2 regions of the Frigoribacterium sp. RIT-PI-h genome follow, and region 1 is predicted to be linked to the other one. Evidence: predicted binding sites of a transcription regulator. Region 1 holds the regulator's gene; the other holds the start of a gene.

Evidence for each region. The regulator HrcA, encoded in region 1, represses chaperone genes, less so after heat shock. The targets are predictions, from matches to a motif close to TTNGCACTCGNNNNNNNCGAGTGCNAA.
Region 2: a site for HrcA is predicted at 3,906-3,932, ahead of groES (co-chaperone GroES). Genes of this name have one in related genera too.

The regions. Positions count from the first base shown of each region.
Region 1 covers NZ_LHOZ01000067.1:1,263-8,898, reverse strand. Annotated here, with positions in the region: gene AEQ27_RS08300 (PhoH family protein) at 1-589, opposite strand, end outside; gene AEQ27_RS08295 (histidine triad nucleotide-binding protein) at 579-956, opposite strand; gene AEQ27_RS08290 (16S rRNA (uracil(1498)-N(3))-methyltransferase) at 866-1,750, opposite strand; gene dnaJ (molecular chaperone DnaJ) at 1,753-2,871, opposite strand; gene hrcA (heat-inducible transcriptional repressor HrcA) at 2,981-4,003, opposite strand; gene AEQ27_RS18305 (DUF4870 domain-containing protein) at 4,184-4,687, shown strand; gene hemW (radical SAM family heme chaperone HemW) at 4,811-6,037, opposite strand; gene AEQ27_RS08265 (DUF1990 family protein) at 6,040-6,813, opposite strand; gene lepA (translation elongation factor 4) at 6,819-7,636, opposite strand, start outside.
Region 2 covers NZ_LHOZ01000113.1:6,005-13,640, forward strand. Annotated here, with positions in the region: gene tsaD (tRNA (adenosine(37)-N6)-threonylcarbamoyltransferase complex transferase subunit TsaD) at 1-846, shown strand, start outside; gene AEQ27_RS18130 (DUF4190 domain-containing protein) at 967-1,368, shown strand; gene AEQ27_RS15050 (DUF4190 domain-containing protein) at 1,545-2,576, shown strand; gene AEQ27_RS15055 (hypothetical protein) at 2,680-3,873, opposite strand; gene groES (co-chaperone GroES) at 4,018-4,314, shown strand; gene rarD (EamA family transporter RarD) at 4,511-5,491, shown strand; gene AEQ27_RS15070 (ABC transporter substrate-binding protein) at 5,654-6,976, shown strand; gene AEQ27_RS15075 (ABC transporter ATP-binding protein) at 7,322-7,636, opposite strand, start outside.

The DNA.
Region 1 (7,636 bases):
TGAGCGTGCCCGGCAGGAACCCCAGCCGCTCGCCGGCCTCGACCGCGGGACGCGTCAGGATGATCCGCTGGACCTCGCGGCGCTGCAGCGCCTGGACGGCCTTGGCCATGGCCAGGTAGGTCTTGCCCGTACCGGCCGGACCGATGCCGAACGTGATGGTGTGCTGGTCGATCGCGTCGACGTACTCTTTCTGACCCGGGGTCTTCGCCCGGACGCCCTTGCCGCGGCTGGTGACGATGGGCTGACCGAAGACCTCGGACGGGCTGCCCTGCCCCGAGTCGAGCAGACGGGCCGACGTCGCGACCTCGGCCGGGCCGAGGTCGTGGCCGCCCCGGACCATCGAGACGAGCTCGTCGACGAGCCCCTCGGCCCGGTCGACGGCGGACGAGGGCCCCTCGAGGGTGACCTCGTTGCCGCGCACGAGCACGCGGACCTCGGGGTACTGCTTCTCGACCGCACGGAGCAGGCGGTCTTGCGGGCCCAGCAGCTGGACCATGGCGACGCCGTCGACGCTGACGTCGACGCGCCGGACGTCGTCGCCCGTCGTCGGTGTCGAGGGGCCGGTGGCGTTCGTGTCGCTAGTGGGCAAGGGTGCCTTCCTCCAGGGGTCCGCCGAGCACATGGGCGTGCACGTGGAACACGGTCTGCCCGGCGGATGCGCCGGTGTTGAAGATCAAACGGAACTCGGACCCGGAGTGTTCCCCGAACGCCGCCGGGTCGGCCGCGAGCCGGGAGGCGGTCGCCACCAGCTCGGCGAGCAGCGCCGGGTCGCCCGCGGCGAGTTCGACGACGTCGCGGTACGCCTGGGTCTTGGGCACCACGAGCAGGTGGACGGGTGCCCGGGGCGCGATGTCGCGGAAGGCGATCACCGTGTCGCTCTCGAACACGATGTCGGCGGGGATCTCGCGCGCGGCGGTGCGGCCGAAGACGGGGGGCTCGTCGGAGGTCTCGGACATGCTGCCCATCGTAGCGACGACCGCCGACACGGCCCCCGGGGGGGTCGGGGTCCCCGGCGGCCGAGACGTGCGCCCAGGACGGGGAGCGCGGCGGGGCCGGCCGAGGGGGTGCGGGGGGCGGCGTCCCGGGGGCGCGCGGGGGGGGCACCCGCCGCGGCGAGCTGCTGCAGTCGGGCGGGCGACCCCCCGCCCTCGGGACCGACGACCACGACGACGCGGGCGGGCACCCCGCCCCCCGCGGTCAGGTCGACCGCCGTCGGCGCCGGCTCGGCAGCCGGCTCGAGCGCGAGCGCGAGATCGCGGGAGGCGCGCTCGGCCAGCAGCCGCGTCGTCGCGAGCCCGGACACCTCGGGTGCCCACGGACGGATGGACTGCTTGGTCGCCTCGCGCACGATCGTCGACCAGCGGGTGAGCCCCTTGGCGACCTTGGGGCCCTCCCACCGGGAGATGCTGCGGGCCGCGGCCCACGGCACGATCTCGTCGACGCCGAGCTCGGTCGCGGCCTGCACCGCGAGCTCGTCGCGATCGCCCTTGGCGAGGGCCTGGGCGAGGACCAGCCGCGTCGTCGGCGGCTCGTGCCGCACCACCCGCGTCGAGAGCAGCACCAAGCGCTCGGGAGCCGCCTCGGTCACCTCGCCCTGGACGACCAAGCCCCGACCGTTGCCGAGGGTGAGTGCCTCGCCCACCCGCACGCGGCTGACCGTGACCGCGTGCCGGGCCTCGGAACCGGTCAGCTCGACGGTCCCGCCGACGTCGGCGGCGACCAGGTCGTCGACCAGGTAGAAGTGCGCCACGATCAGAAGTTCAGGAAGCGGTCGCGCAACTTGCCGAAGAGGCCCTGTTGGAAGTGCGACAACTCGGGAGCCGGGGAGCGCCGACCGGAGGCGAACTTCTCGATCAGCTCGCGCTCTTTGTGGCTGAGCTTGGTCGGGGTGACCACCTGGACGCCGATCTTGAGGTCGCCGCGACCCGTTCCGCGCAGACGCGTGATCCCGCGGTCCTTCACGGTGATGATGTCGGCGCTCTGGGTGCCGGGCCTGATCTCGACCTCGATCTCGCCGTCGAGCCCGGTGAGCGTCGTCGACGTGCCGAGGATGGCGTCGGCCATCTGCACCTCGAGCGTCGCCAGCAGGTCGTCGCCGTTGCGGCTGTACGTGTCGTGGTGGCGCACCTTGACCTCGAGGTAGAGGTCGCCGTTCGGGCCGCCGGCCTGGCCGACCTCGCCCTGGCCGGGCAGTTGGAGCCTGAGGCCCGTGTCGACGCCCGCGGGGATGTCGATGGGGATCGAGCGACGGGCCCGTACGCGGCCCTGCCCCTGGCAGGTCGGGCAGGGGTTCGGGATGACGGTGCCGTAGCCCCGGCAGGTGCCGCACGGGCTCGACGTCATGACGTTGCCGAGCAGGGAGCGCACGGTGCGCTGGATCTGGCCGGAGCCACCGCAGATGTCGCAGGTCTGCGGCGACGTGCCGGGCGCGCAGCACGAGCCGCTGCACGTGTCGCAGAGGACGGCCGTGTCGACCTCGATGTCGCGCTGGGTGCCGAAGACGATGTCCTCGAGGTCGACCTCGAGGCGCAGCAGGGCGTCCTGCCCTCGCTCGCGTCGCGACCGCGGGCCCTGGCGCTGACCCTGGCCACCCCCGCCGCCGAAGAACGCGTCGAAGATGTCGCCGAAGCCGGCGGCCCCGCCTCCTCCGCCGCCACCGAAACCGGGCTGCGGGCCGAGGTCGTACCGTTCGCGCTGCTGCGGATCGCTGAGCACGTCGTAGGCGTGCGTGACGTCCTTGAAGCGTTCGGACGCCTCGGGGCTGGGGTTGACGTCGGGGTGCAGCTCGCGGGCGAGCTTGCGGTACGCCTTCTTGATCTCTTCCGGGGTCGCCTGACGGTCGACTCCGAGGACGTCGTAATGATCTGCCACTGGTTCTCGTCTGCCTCTGGTGTGGTGTGGTGGTCTTCCCGGCGGGGCCGGGCCCGGCGGACCGGGACGGGGATGGGGGTCGTGGGACGGCCGGGGCCGTCGGCGTCGGCTACCGTTCGGCGAGCAGCGACGACAGGTAGCGGGCGACGGCACGCACCGCCGCCATGTTGGTCGAGTAGTCCATGCGCATGGGCCCGAGGACGCCGAGCCTCGCGATCTCGCTGCCCTGCGTCGAGTACCCGCTGGCCAGCACCGACGCCTGCGACAACCCGAACGAGGCGTTTTCACGCCCGATGCTCGCGGCCACGTCGACGGCGTCGAGTTGCATCTCGCCGAACAACCGCAGCAGCGCGACCTGCTCTTCGATCGCCTCGAGCACCGGGAAGAGGTCGCCGCTGAAGTCGTCGCCCGTGCGCACGAGGTTCGCCGCGCCGGCCATGACGAGGCGGTCCTGGCGTCCGGCGGCGATCTGCTCGGTGAGGCTCGCGACGACGACGCCGACGACCGCCGCGAGGTCGGGGCGGAAGCGCGTCGGCAGGTCGGTGAGGGCCGTGGACGCCTCGCCCAGGGGCCGTCCGCCGACCGCGGCGTTGATGGCGGCCCGCAGCTCGGACAGGAAGGACTCGTCGACGGTGGTGCGGATGTCGACGACCCGCTGCTCGACCTGGCCGCTGTCGGTGATGAGCACCGTCATGACGCGGCCGTCGCCCAGGCTGACCAGCTCGACGTGACGCACGCGGGCCCGGGAGAAGGTGGGGTACTGCACCAGCGCCACCTGGTTGGTGAGCTGCGACAGCAGACGGACCGTCCGACCCAGCACCTCGTCGAGGTCGGTGGAGTCGCCGAGGAAGGTCTCGATGGCCTGACGCTGGGCGGCGCTGAGCGGTCGCAGGTCGGCGAGCTGGTTGACGAAGAGCCGGTAGCCCTTGTCGGTCGGCACGCGACCCGACGAGGTGTGCGGGGCCGCGATGAGCTCTTCTTCTTCGAGCAGCGCCATGTCGTTGCGGATCGTCGCCGCCGAGACGCCGAACTGGTGTCGCTCGACGATGGACTTGGACCCCACCGGCTCGCGGGACGCGACGTAGTCGTGCACGATGACGCGCAGCACTTCGAGACCGCGTTCGGAGACCATGACGCACCTCTCTTCGCTCGACGCCCCCCGGGTCGTCCGCACGCCGGGCGACCGGGCCTGGCACTCGCCGTGCCGGACTGCCAATCGTACGACACCTCCGTCGCGAGGCCTACTCGCGCCGCGCCCGGCTGCCCTAGGGTGGCGGGGACATCCGCAGGACACTCACGAACAGGTGCAGCCATGACCGAGACCCCTCCCGCCCAGCCGAACGGCCCGCAGAACGGTCAGCCCGGCCAGAACGGGCAGCCCGGCCAGCCCTACGGCCAAGGCCAGCAGCCCGGTCAGCCCTTCGGTCAGGGCCAGCAGCCCGGCCCCGGCTACGGTCAGCAGCCCGGCTACCAGCCGCAGCCCGTCCAGCCCATGCGCCCTGAGGACGAGAAGCTCTGGGCCACGCTCATCCACCTCGGCGGCATCATCTTCGCGTTCGTCCCGGCGCTCGTCGGCTACCTCGTGCTCAAGGACCGCGGCCCGTTCATCCGGGAGCACACCAAGACGGCGCTGAACTTCCAGATCACCATGGCCATCGTCTACGTGATCTCGGCGATCCTGACGGTCATCGTCATCGGCGGCGTTCTCGCACTCGTCGCCGGCATCCTCGTCGTCATCTTCTCGATCATCGCCGCCGTCGCGGCCAACAAGGGCCAGTGGTACAAGTACCCGCTGACCATCGAGTTCATCAAGTAGACGGTCGACCGGCCCGGACGGGCACGACGCGAGGCGCGACTCCCCCGGGAGCCGCGCCTCCTGCGTTCCCGGCCCGCGCCTCCTCGGTCCGCCGTGCGCGAGGCGCAGGAGGTGGGTGCGCGGTCAGTCGGGCAGCAGGCGCCGCACGACGGCGTCGGCCATCAGGCGACCTTCGCGGGTGAGCACCACGCGACCCTGCAGGGCCGGGCGCCCCTCGACCCAGCCGTCGGCGATGAGGCCGGCGACCGCCTGGCGACCGTCGTCGTCGAGCCCGGAGGTCGGCAGCCCCTCGCGGATGCGCACCCCGAGCAGGACGCGCTCGACCCGACGGGTCTCGTCGTCGAGGGTCTCGCGCCCGGCGGCCGGCGACTCGCCCGCGGCCATGCGCTGCTGGTAGGCGGCCGGGTGCTTGACGTTCCACCAGCGGACGCCACCGACGTGGCTGTGCGCGCCCGGGCCGACGCCCCACCAGTCGTGGCCCTGCCAGTAGGCCAGGTTGTGTCGGGAGCGATGTTCGACACCCCGGGACCAGTTGCTGACCTCGTACCAGTCGTACCCTGCCGCGGCGAGCCGGTCGTCCGCGATCTCGTACATGTCGGCGGCGGTGTCGTCGTCGGGCATCGGGACCTCGCCCCGCTTGATCTGGCGGGCGAGCTTCGTGCCGTCCTCGACGATCAGCGAATAGGCCGAGAGGTGGTCGGGCTGCTGCTCGAGGGCGACGTCGAGCGAACGCCTCCAGTCGTCGAGGGTCTCGCCGGGCGTGCCGTAGATGAGGTCGAGGCTGACGTCGAGCCCGGCGTCGCGCGCCCAGCGCACCACGAACGGGATGCGCTCGGGATCGTGCGTGCGCTCGAGGGTGGCGAGCACGCTCGGCACGGCCGACTGCATGCCGAAGCTGACGCGCGTGAAACCGGCGTCGGCGAGCTGCTGCAGGTACGCGGCGTCGACCGAGTCGGGGTTCGCCTCGGTCGTCACCTCGGCACCCGGCTCGAGACCCCAGGTGTCGACCATCGCGTGCAGCATCGACGTGAGGTCGCCCGAGGGCAGCATCGTCGGGGTGCCCCCGCCGAAGAACACCGAGGAGGCGCGGCGCGGCGGCAGCCCCGCCTCGCGCAGCACCCGGCCCCCGAGCTCGATCTCGGCGACGGCCTGCCCGGCGTAGTCGTCCCGGCGCGCGCCCCGCAGTTCGTCGCCCGTGTACGTGTTGAAGTCGCAGTACCCGCAGCGCACACGGCAGAACGGGACGTGCAGGTAGACCCCGAAGTTGCGGTCGTCCGCGCCGACCGCGACGGTCTCGGGCAGGCGTCCGTCGACGGGGGCGGGATCGCCGAGGGGAAGGGCTCCGGGCACCGTCAGGCGCCGGTTCCCGAGGCGTCGCCGCGCGGGCCGGTCGGGGGCCGGTCGTCACCGCGGGGATCGCCGACCCCGGCCTCGGTGTCCTCGACGACGACGACCTCGTCGGTCTGCTCGCCCTTGTCGTTGAGGCTCAGGGCCCGCAGGTACCGCTTCGTGTACTGCGCCTGCGTGCGTCGCAGGAAGGGTGCCACGAGGCGCCACTTCGCGCTCGACGGCTTCGAGAACGACCGGATGGAGAGCCAGACCGAACCGTCGTCGGTCTGGTCGACGATCCAGGACTCCTCGCCGCTCTCGGGGTGGCCGTCGAGGGTTCCGTACGCGAAGCCCTTGCGCTTCGGTTCGTCGATGACGTAGACGACGCGGACCGGCGCCTCGACCGTGCGCCCGTAGGCCTCGATGCTGGGCGTGGCCGTCGTGCCCGCCGTGAGGAGGGGCGTGCCGTCGGGCGAGTACCGCGACTCGTCCCGCGCGGTCGCCCACTCGGCCGCGTCGACCGGTTGCCCGTGCTCGTCGAACTGGACGGGCGTGTACTCGCTCTCGTCGGCCGGCGGCACGCTGTCGACCCGGACACGGATGCCGCTGCGCTCCTGGATCTGCCAGGTCATGGTGGCGATCCAGGCCGCGGCGAAGCGGGCGTCGCCGTGGCCGACGCGGGCCCGGTACTCGGCCGGCTTGAAGCCCTTCGGCGGGTACTGCATGAGGTCGGGGGCCTGCGTCGCCCCGACCTCGCCGTAGGTCGTGCGGGTCTCGGTGTGGGTGGCTCGACGCATGCGCCCTACTTCTTGTCTTTCTTCTCGACGTCGCCGCTGAGGGCGGCGATGAAGGCCTCTTGGGGCACGTCGACCCGACCGATGGTCTTCATGCGCTTCTTGCCCTCTTTCTGCTTCTCGAGCAGCTTGCGCTTGCGCGAGATGTCGCCGCCGTAGCACTTGGCCAGGACGTCCTTGCGCATGGCGCGGATGCTCTCGCGGGCGATGATCCGGGCACCGATGGCGGCCTGGATGGGCACCTCGAACTGCTGCCTCGGGATGAGCTCGCGCAGCCGGCCCGTCATGAGGACCCCGTAGGCGTAGGCCTTGTCGCGGTGCACGATCGCGCTGAACGCGTCGACCTGTTCGCCCTGCAGCAGGATGTCGACCTTGACCAGGTCGGCCTCTTGGTCGCCGATCGGTTCGTAGTCGAGGCTGGCGTAGCCCGCGGTCTTCGACTTGAGGCTGTCGAAGAAGTCGAACACGATCTCGCCGAGGGGCATCGCGTAGCGGATCTCGACCCTGTCCTCACCGAGGTACTCCATGCCGAGCAGGGTGCCGCGGCGCTGTTGGCAGAGCTCCATGATCACGCCGACGTAGTCCTTCGGCGCGAGGATGCCCGCCTTGACCATGGGCTCGCTGACGCTGGTGATCTTGCCGCCCGGGAACTCGCTGGGGTTGGTGACCGTGACGGTCTGCCTGTCTTCGGTGGTGACCTCGTAGATGACGCTCGGCGCCGTCGTGATGAGGTCGAGGCCGAACTCACGCTCGAGGCGCTCGGTGACGATCTCGAGGTGCAGCAGGCCGAGGAACCCGCAACGGAAGCCGAACCCCAGGGCCACCG
Region 2 (7,636 bases), on a different contig from region 1:
GTGACGACGGCCGGGCTCGACGCGATCGCCGTGACGAGCGGGCCCGGGCTCGCCGGGGCGCTCATGGTCGGCGTCGGTGCGGCCAAGGCCCTCGCCCTGGCGACCGGCAAGCCCCTCTACGCCGTGAACCACCTCGTCGGCCACGTCGGGGCCGACGTGCTGCGCGACGACGGCAGCGAGCTCGAGTTGCCGACCATCGCACTGCTCGTCTCGGGCGGCCACACCTCGTTGCTGCACGTGCGCGACCTCGTCGACGACGTCGAACTGCTCGGCGAGACGATCGACGACGCCGCGGGCGAGGCGTTCGACAAGGTGGCCCGCCTGCTCGGACTGCCCTACCCCGGCGGGCCTCAGATCGACCGCGTCGCCGAGGGCGGCGACCCGAAGGCAGTCCGCTTCCCGCGGGGGCTGACCCTGCCGAAAGACCTGGCGAAGCACCGGTACGACTTCTCGTTCTCGGGGCTGAAGACGGCTGTGGCCCGGTGGGTCGAACAGCGCCGCAGCGAAGGAGGCGCGGTGCCGGTCGCCGACGTCGCCGCCAGCTTCCGCGAGGCCGTCGCCGACGTCCTGCTCACCAAAGCGCTCGCGGCCTGCGCCGACCGGGGCGTGCCCCGCCTGCTGCTCGGCGGGGGAGTCGTCGCCAACGCCCGCGTGCGCGAGCTCGCGGCCGAGCGGTGCGCGGCGGCCGGGGTCGAGCTGCGCGTGCCGCCCCTCTCGCTGTGCACCGACAACGGCGCCATGATCGCGGCGCTGGGCGCCGAGCTCGTGTCGCGGGGCCGGGCACCGTCGCCGCTCGACTTCGGGGCCGACTCGACGTTGCCGGTGACGACGGTCCAGGCCGTCTGAGCCACGGTCGGGTCCGACGAGCACGGGGTCACGGTCGGCGACCGTCCCCCGCCGATAGCATGACGGGGTTCGACCGACCGCGGCCGTCACCGGCCGAGCCCCAGACGAAGGACGTCACCGATGACCGACCAGAACCCCACGCCCTACGGCCAGCCCTCGCCGCAGAACCCCTACCAGGGGCAGCAGCCGACCCACCAGGGGCAGCCCTACGGTGGCCAGCCCGCCTACCAGGGGCAGAACGGCGCTCCCGGCCAGCGCAACACCCTCGCCCTCGTGTCGATGATCCTCGGCATCGCCGGCTTCCTGACCTCGATCACGGCCCTCGGTGCCATCGTCACCGGCCACATGGCACTGAGCCAGATCAAGAAGCGGGGCGAAGAGGGCCGCGGGATGGCCCTGACGGGTCTCATCCTCGGCTACGTCGTCGTCGCCCTGACGATCATCGGCATCATCCTGCTCGTGGTCCTCTTCGGTGCCATCGCCAGCAACCCCGGCCTCTACGACGGCAGCTACGACTCGTAGGTCGTCCTCACGTCGTCGGGCGTCGCCTCCCAGGGGCCGCTCATCACGACCCTCGCTAGCATGACGGGGTCCGCACCGGACGGTGTGGGCCCTTTCGTGTCCCGGGACGCGACCGTCACAGGCGTGACCGGCCGCTCCGGCGGCACGACCGACGCACCGCTCGCGAAAGGCAGCTGATGGCCACCGACGACACCACCCCCGAGAAGCCGTCCTCGGCGCCGACCGCGCCCTCGGCTCCGACGCCGCCCGCGGCACCCACCGCGCCCCCCGCGCGCCCGACCGAGGGGAGCGGTGCGGCCACCGCCCCGCCGCCGCTGCCGCCGACCGCCTTCCCGGGGGCCGCGTCCCAACCGCCTGCCTCGTCGCCGTACGCCGGGGCCGGAGTGTCGCCGACAGGGTCGGCACCCTACGGCGCACCCCAGGGGCCTCCGGCTCCGCAGTCCCGCCCGGGGCAGGTCCCGCCGGGTGCGCCCCAGCCGCCCCGGCCGCCTTACGGCCAGCCGGGTGTGCAGCCGCCGGCGGGGTACGGGCAGCAGGGCTACGGGCAGCAGGGCTACGGCCCGCAGCCTGGCTACGGCCAGCAGCCCGGATACGGCCAGCAGCCCGGGTACGGCCAGCCGCAGGGTCAGCAGTCGGGCTACGGCCAGCCGCAGGCTCAGCCGGGCTACGGCCAGCCGCAGGGTCAGCCGGGCTACGGCCAGCCGCAGGGTCACGGCCAGCAGCCGCAGGCTCAGCAGCCCTCCGGTCAGCCCGGTGCGCCGTACGGTCAGCAGTCGTTCGGCCAGCAGGGTCAGCCCGGTGGACAGTATGGCCAGCAGGGTCAGCCCAGTGGACAGTACGGTCAGCAGGGTCAGCAGGGCCAGCCCGGTGCCCAGTACGGCCAGCAGCCCTACGGATCGCCCTACCCGCCGTACGCCTCAGCGGGTGCTGCTCAGCCCCCTCGACTGCTCAGCCTGCTCTCGATGATCGGCTCGATCGCCGGCGTCGTGCTCGCACCCTTCACCTTCGGGCTCTCGATCGTGGCGTCCATCGCCGGCGTCGTGCTCGGGCACCTGGGCATGTCGCGTGAGCGTCACGCCCGCGGGTTCTGGCTCACCGGGCTGATCGTCGGCTACGCCGGCATCGCGTTGATCATCATCGGCTGGGTGGCCTTCGGCCTCTGGATCGCCGGCTTCTCGTCGAGTTCCGACTACTACGGCGGGTACTGACCGTCGCCTCACCTCGGTGGGGCATCGAGTGGGCAGAAGATGTCGTTCCCGCGCCGCCGGCGAACGACGTCTTCTGCCCACTCGTGCATGACGGCCGGAAGGCTCAGACCAGGCGCTCGCAGAGCAGGGCCGTGTGCCGCCCCGCGACCCGGGTCAGCACGAGGGTCGCCGACCCGGTGCCCTGCAGCGACAGGCGCTTGCGGAACGTCGCGGGGTCGACGTCGACCCCGCGCTTCTTGATCTCGAGGCGGCCGATGCCCCGCGCCCGCAGCTCGCGCTTCAGCGTCCGCTCGTCGAGCGGGAAGGTCTCGAGCACGCGGAAACCCTGCGCGAAGGGGGTGTCGACCCGCGCCTCCGTCGTCAGCCAGGCGATGTCGCGACTGATCATGCGGGCGTCGATCGACCGGGCCAGGTCGCCGATCAGGCGCGCCCGGATGACGGCACCGTCGGGCTCGTAGAGGTACTCGCCGAGGTCACCCGGGTCCACGTCGTCCGAGTCGGCGGCGGCCGTCAGCTCGGATGCCCCGGAGGCGGCGATCACCAGCGCGGACCGGCCCACCCCCGGCCGCGCGAGCGGGCCGAACCACACGCCCACCTCGACCACGTCGCGGTCGACCGAGATCCACTGGCACTCGGCGTCGGTCGGCAACAGCTCGCGGTCGACGCCCGGGCCGAGCTTGACGCCGGTGGGCAGGCGGTCGGCGAAGCCGAAGGCGACGTCGAGGCCGGGGGACCAGTCGGCCGGATCGGCGAGGCGCTTGGTGGCGCTGTGGCCGGAGGGGCGTCGCGCCGGGTCGAGGAAGACGCCCTCGACGCCCCCGAGGTCGGTCGTCTCGGCGTCCCCCTGCTCGACCCGCGACGACGGCCACGGCGCGAGGGTGTACGAGGCGACGGCCGCGGTGGCCTCGTCGCGGTCGACGGCGAGCACGTCGAGGGCGAGCGCGGCGAACGCGAGGGCGTCGCCCCCGGTGCCGCGGCCGAGGTCGGCCACGCTGCCGGTGCCCGCCGCGGCGTGGCGTCCGGCGTGGCGGGCGGCGACCGGGAGGCGCGTGGCCTGTTCGAGGCCCGCCTCGGCGAACAGCATGCGGCGCGCGAACGCGCCGACCTTGGCGGTCGCCCGGCCTCGGGGCCGGGCCTGGGTGAGCACCGCCGACGCGAGGGCGGGGGAGTGGCCCTGCTTGCGCAACGCGGCCACCGTCCCGACGACGTCGTCGCCGGTGGCTCCGCCCGTCGGCAGCGAGTCGAGCAGCCGCAGCCCCTCGGGCGAGAGGACTTCGAGCAGCGCGGAGGAATCCATGTCGTCCAGTGTGACGCACGCGGGCCGACGCGTTGGCACTCGGATTGACCGAGTGCCAGTCTCGTCCTACAGTTGTTCTGGCACTCGCCCCCGGCAAGTGCCAGCCCCCATGTTTTCGTAGCACCGAGAAAGAAGAGGTCACCCGTGTCGGTCAGCATCAAGCCGCTCGAAGATCGCATCGTCATTCGTCAGGTCGAAGCCGAGCAGACCACTGCTTCGGGTCTCGTGATCCCCGACACCGCCAAAGAGAAGCCCCAAGAGGGTGAAGTGGTGGCGGTCGGCCCGGGCCGCATCGATGACAACGGCAACCGCGTGCCGCCCGACGTCGCCACCGGCGACAAGGTCATCTACAGCAAGTACGGCGGAACCGAGGTGAAGTACGGCGGAGAAGACTTGCTCGTGCTCTCGGCTCGCGACGTCCTGGCGGGCATCGTCCGCTAGCACCCCGGCACGGCTCCGGCCGTGCCCCGCGACCCCGGGCGCCGTCCCGACGGCCCCTGCTCCGGCAGGGGCCTTCGGCGTGTGGGCGACGTGGCCGCCGGCCTCCGCTCGTCCCCAGGCGTGATCGTCCGTCGATCGATCCACGGTGGCAGGAGTGGCCGTTCCGGCGACGGGCGCAGCGACCTAGAGTCGCCTGGTGACCTCGACCCGCGCCTCCTCGTCCCCCTCCGCCCCGACCTCGGGGCTCGGCGTCGCCGGGGCCGGCGGGGCGGGCCTGGCCTACGCCCTGGGGGCCTACGGGCTCTGGGGTGTGCTGCCGGTGTACTTCCTGCTGTTGGCCCCGGCCGGCCCGTTCGAGATCGTCGCGTGGCGGGTGCTGTTCTCGCTCGTCTTCTGCGCGGTGCTGCTCGTCGTGGCGGGGGCGCTGCGCTCGTTCCTCGCTCTGCTGCGGCAGCCCCGCGTGGTGGGCACCATGGGGCTGGCGGGGGCGTTCATCGTCGTCAACTGGACGGTCTTCATCTCGGCGACGCTCAGCGGGCACGTGGTCGAGGCGGCCCTGGGGTACTTCATCAACCCGATCGTGACGGTCCTCCTCGGCGTGGTGGTGCTGCGTGAACGGCTGCGCACGACCCAGTGGGTGGCCGTCGGGCTGAGTGCCGTCGCCGTCCTCGTGATCGCGATCGGGGCGGGCAGGCCCCCGTCCATCTCGCTCGTCCTCGCGTTCTCGTTCGGGCTCTACGGCCTGGTGAAGAAGCAGGTCGGTGGTCGGGTCGACGCGGTCGGCGGGCTCACGCTCGAGACGCTGTGGATCGCACCCTTCGCGGCCGTCACCCTGATCGTGCTGCACGTGACGGGCCTCGGGGGCGGCGTCGTGCTGGGCACCGTGAGCGTCGGGCACACCCTCGCGACGATCGGCACGGGCGTGATCACGGCCGTGCCGCTGCTGCTCTTCGCCTCGGCGACGCGTCGGCTGCCCCTGACGACCGTGGGCCTGACGCAGTACGTCGCCCCCGTGCTGCAGTTCGTCGTGGGTGTCGTCGTGCTCGGAGAGCACATGTCGGCGGCGCGATGGGTCGGCTTCGAGATCGTCTGGGTCGCCTCGATCGTGCTCACCGTCGACATGGTGCGTGCGGGGCGGCGGTCACGTCGACCGGTCGCGGTGGCACCGACCGCCTAGAAGCGACCATCCCTCGCAAAGTCACGAATGGCTAACGAAACGTCACTTTGACGTCGAGAACACACGCCAGAAACATTCGACCCCTAGTTTCGGACCAATCGCGGCAGGTTCGACCGCCACCGGTCGGGCTGCACTGCCGCTGTCCACGAAAGGGTTCCACGGATGATCCGATCCAGCACCGCCCTCCGAGCACTGGCTCTCGCCGGCGCAGCCTCCGTGCTGCTCGCTGCCTGTTCGACGGCATCTCCCTCTGACGACGCCTCGTCGTCGTCGTCGGCCAAGGCCGATCCCGCCGCCAAGTGCGAGGTCGGGACGCCCAGCACCGATCCCTTCGCGATCGGCACCATGCTGCCGCTGACCGGAACCCTGGCCTACCTCGGCCCGCCCGCCATCGCGGGGGCGAACCTGGCCATCAGCGACATCAACGCCGCCGGCGGCGTGCTCGACCAACCCGCCGAGATCTCGACCAGCACCGACTCGGGCGACAGCAACGACATGACCGTGTCGAGCAACGCCGCGACGGAACTGATCGACGCCAAGGTGCCCGTCGTGCTCGGTGCCGAGTCGTCGAGCGTCACGCTCAACGTGGTCGACCAGCTCACCAGCAACTGCATCATCGAGATCTCGCCGGCCAACACGGCGAGCTCGCTCAGCGGCTACTCGTCGTACTACTACCGGACGGCTCCGCCGGACTCGGTGCAGGGTTCGGCGCTCGGCCAGCAGATCACGGCCGACGGCAACGCCAACGTCGCGTTCCTCGTCTTCAACGACACCTACGGGACGGGTCTCCGCGACTCGACGCAGAAGTCGATCGAGAGCTCGGGCGGCACCGTCGTCTACGGCGGCACCGGCAAGGGCGAGGAGTTCCCCCCCGGTCAGACCACGTTCTCGTCCGAGGTGTCCGCGGCCATCGCCGCCGAGCCCGACGCGATCGTCATCCTGGCCTTCGACGAGACCAAGTCGATCGTGCCCGAGCTCAAGAGCCAGGGCTGGGACATGAGCAAGGTCTACATGTCCGACGGCAACACGGCCGACTACAGCGCCGACTTCGAGCCCGGCACCCTCGAGGGCGCCAAGGGCACGATCCCCGGTGCCGACGCCAGTGCCGACTTCAAGTCGAAGCTCGTGGCCGGCTACCAGGCGAGCGAGGGCGGCGAGCTGGCCGACTTCTCGTACGCGGCAGAGTCGTACGACGCCGTCATCCTGACCGCCCTCGCGGCGCAGGCCGGTGGCGGCACCGACGCCGGGACGATCCAGGCCAACATGGCCGCGGTCTCCGGTGCGAACGGCGGCACCGAGTGCACCACGTACGCGGACTGCAAGACCGCGCTCGACGCCGGTGACGACATCCACTACACCGGCCCCTCGGGCATCGGACCGTTCAACGACAACAACGACCCGTCGTCCGCCTCGATCGGCGTCTACACGTTCGACGCCGACAACAAGCCCGTCTACCAGACCGGCATCGAGGGCAAGGTCGAATAACAGCACCTCGCACCACCCGGGGCCCGGCACGAGTCATCGTGCCGGGCCCTTCGGCGTGCCCGGGAGGCGCGGAGCCGGGCCCTTCGGCGTGCCCGGGAGGCGCGGTGCCGGACCGCAGGAGGGTCGCGACGTCCGCGCCCTCCGGCACCGCGCCTCCTCGTCCCCGGCCACACCGGTCGTGGGGGCCGTGCTCCGCTCCGCACCGCGTTCCGTGCACCGCACCGCGTCGAGACGGGGTGTGCTGCACGAACCGCGGTGCGCAGCCCCCGACGCCCCGGCGGGCGCACGCACGAGGCCCCGACCACGCCAGGGCGTGATCGGGGCCTCAGGGCGCCACCGGGGTCGTCAGGACGCGTCGACGTCCTTCGCCAGGGTGCCGAGGTAGAGCTCGATGACCTTGGGGTCGTCGGCCAACTCGCGGCCGGTGCCCGAGTAGGCGTTGCGGCCCTGGTCGAGGACGTAGCCGCGGTCGCAGATCTGCAGGCAGCGGCGGGCGTTCTGTTCGACCATGATCACCGAGACGCCGGCCTTGTTGATGCGGCGGGTGCGGATGAACGTCTCGTCCTGGCGCACCGGCGACAGGCCGGCGGACGGCTCGTCGAGCAGCAGCACCTTCGGGTCCATCATCAGGGCCCGGGCCATGGCGACCGACTGGCGCTC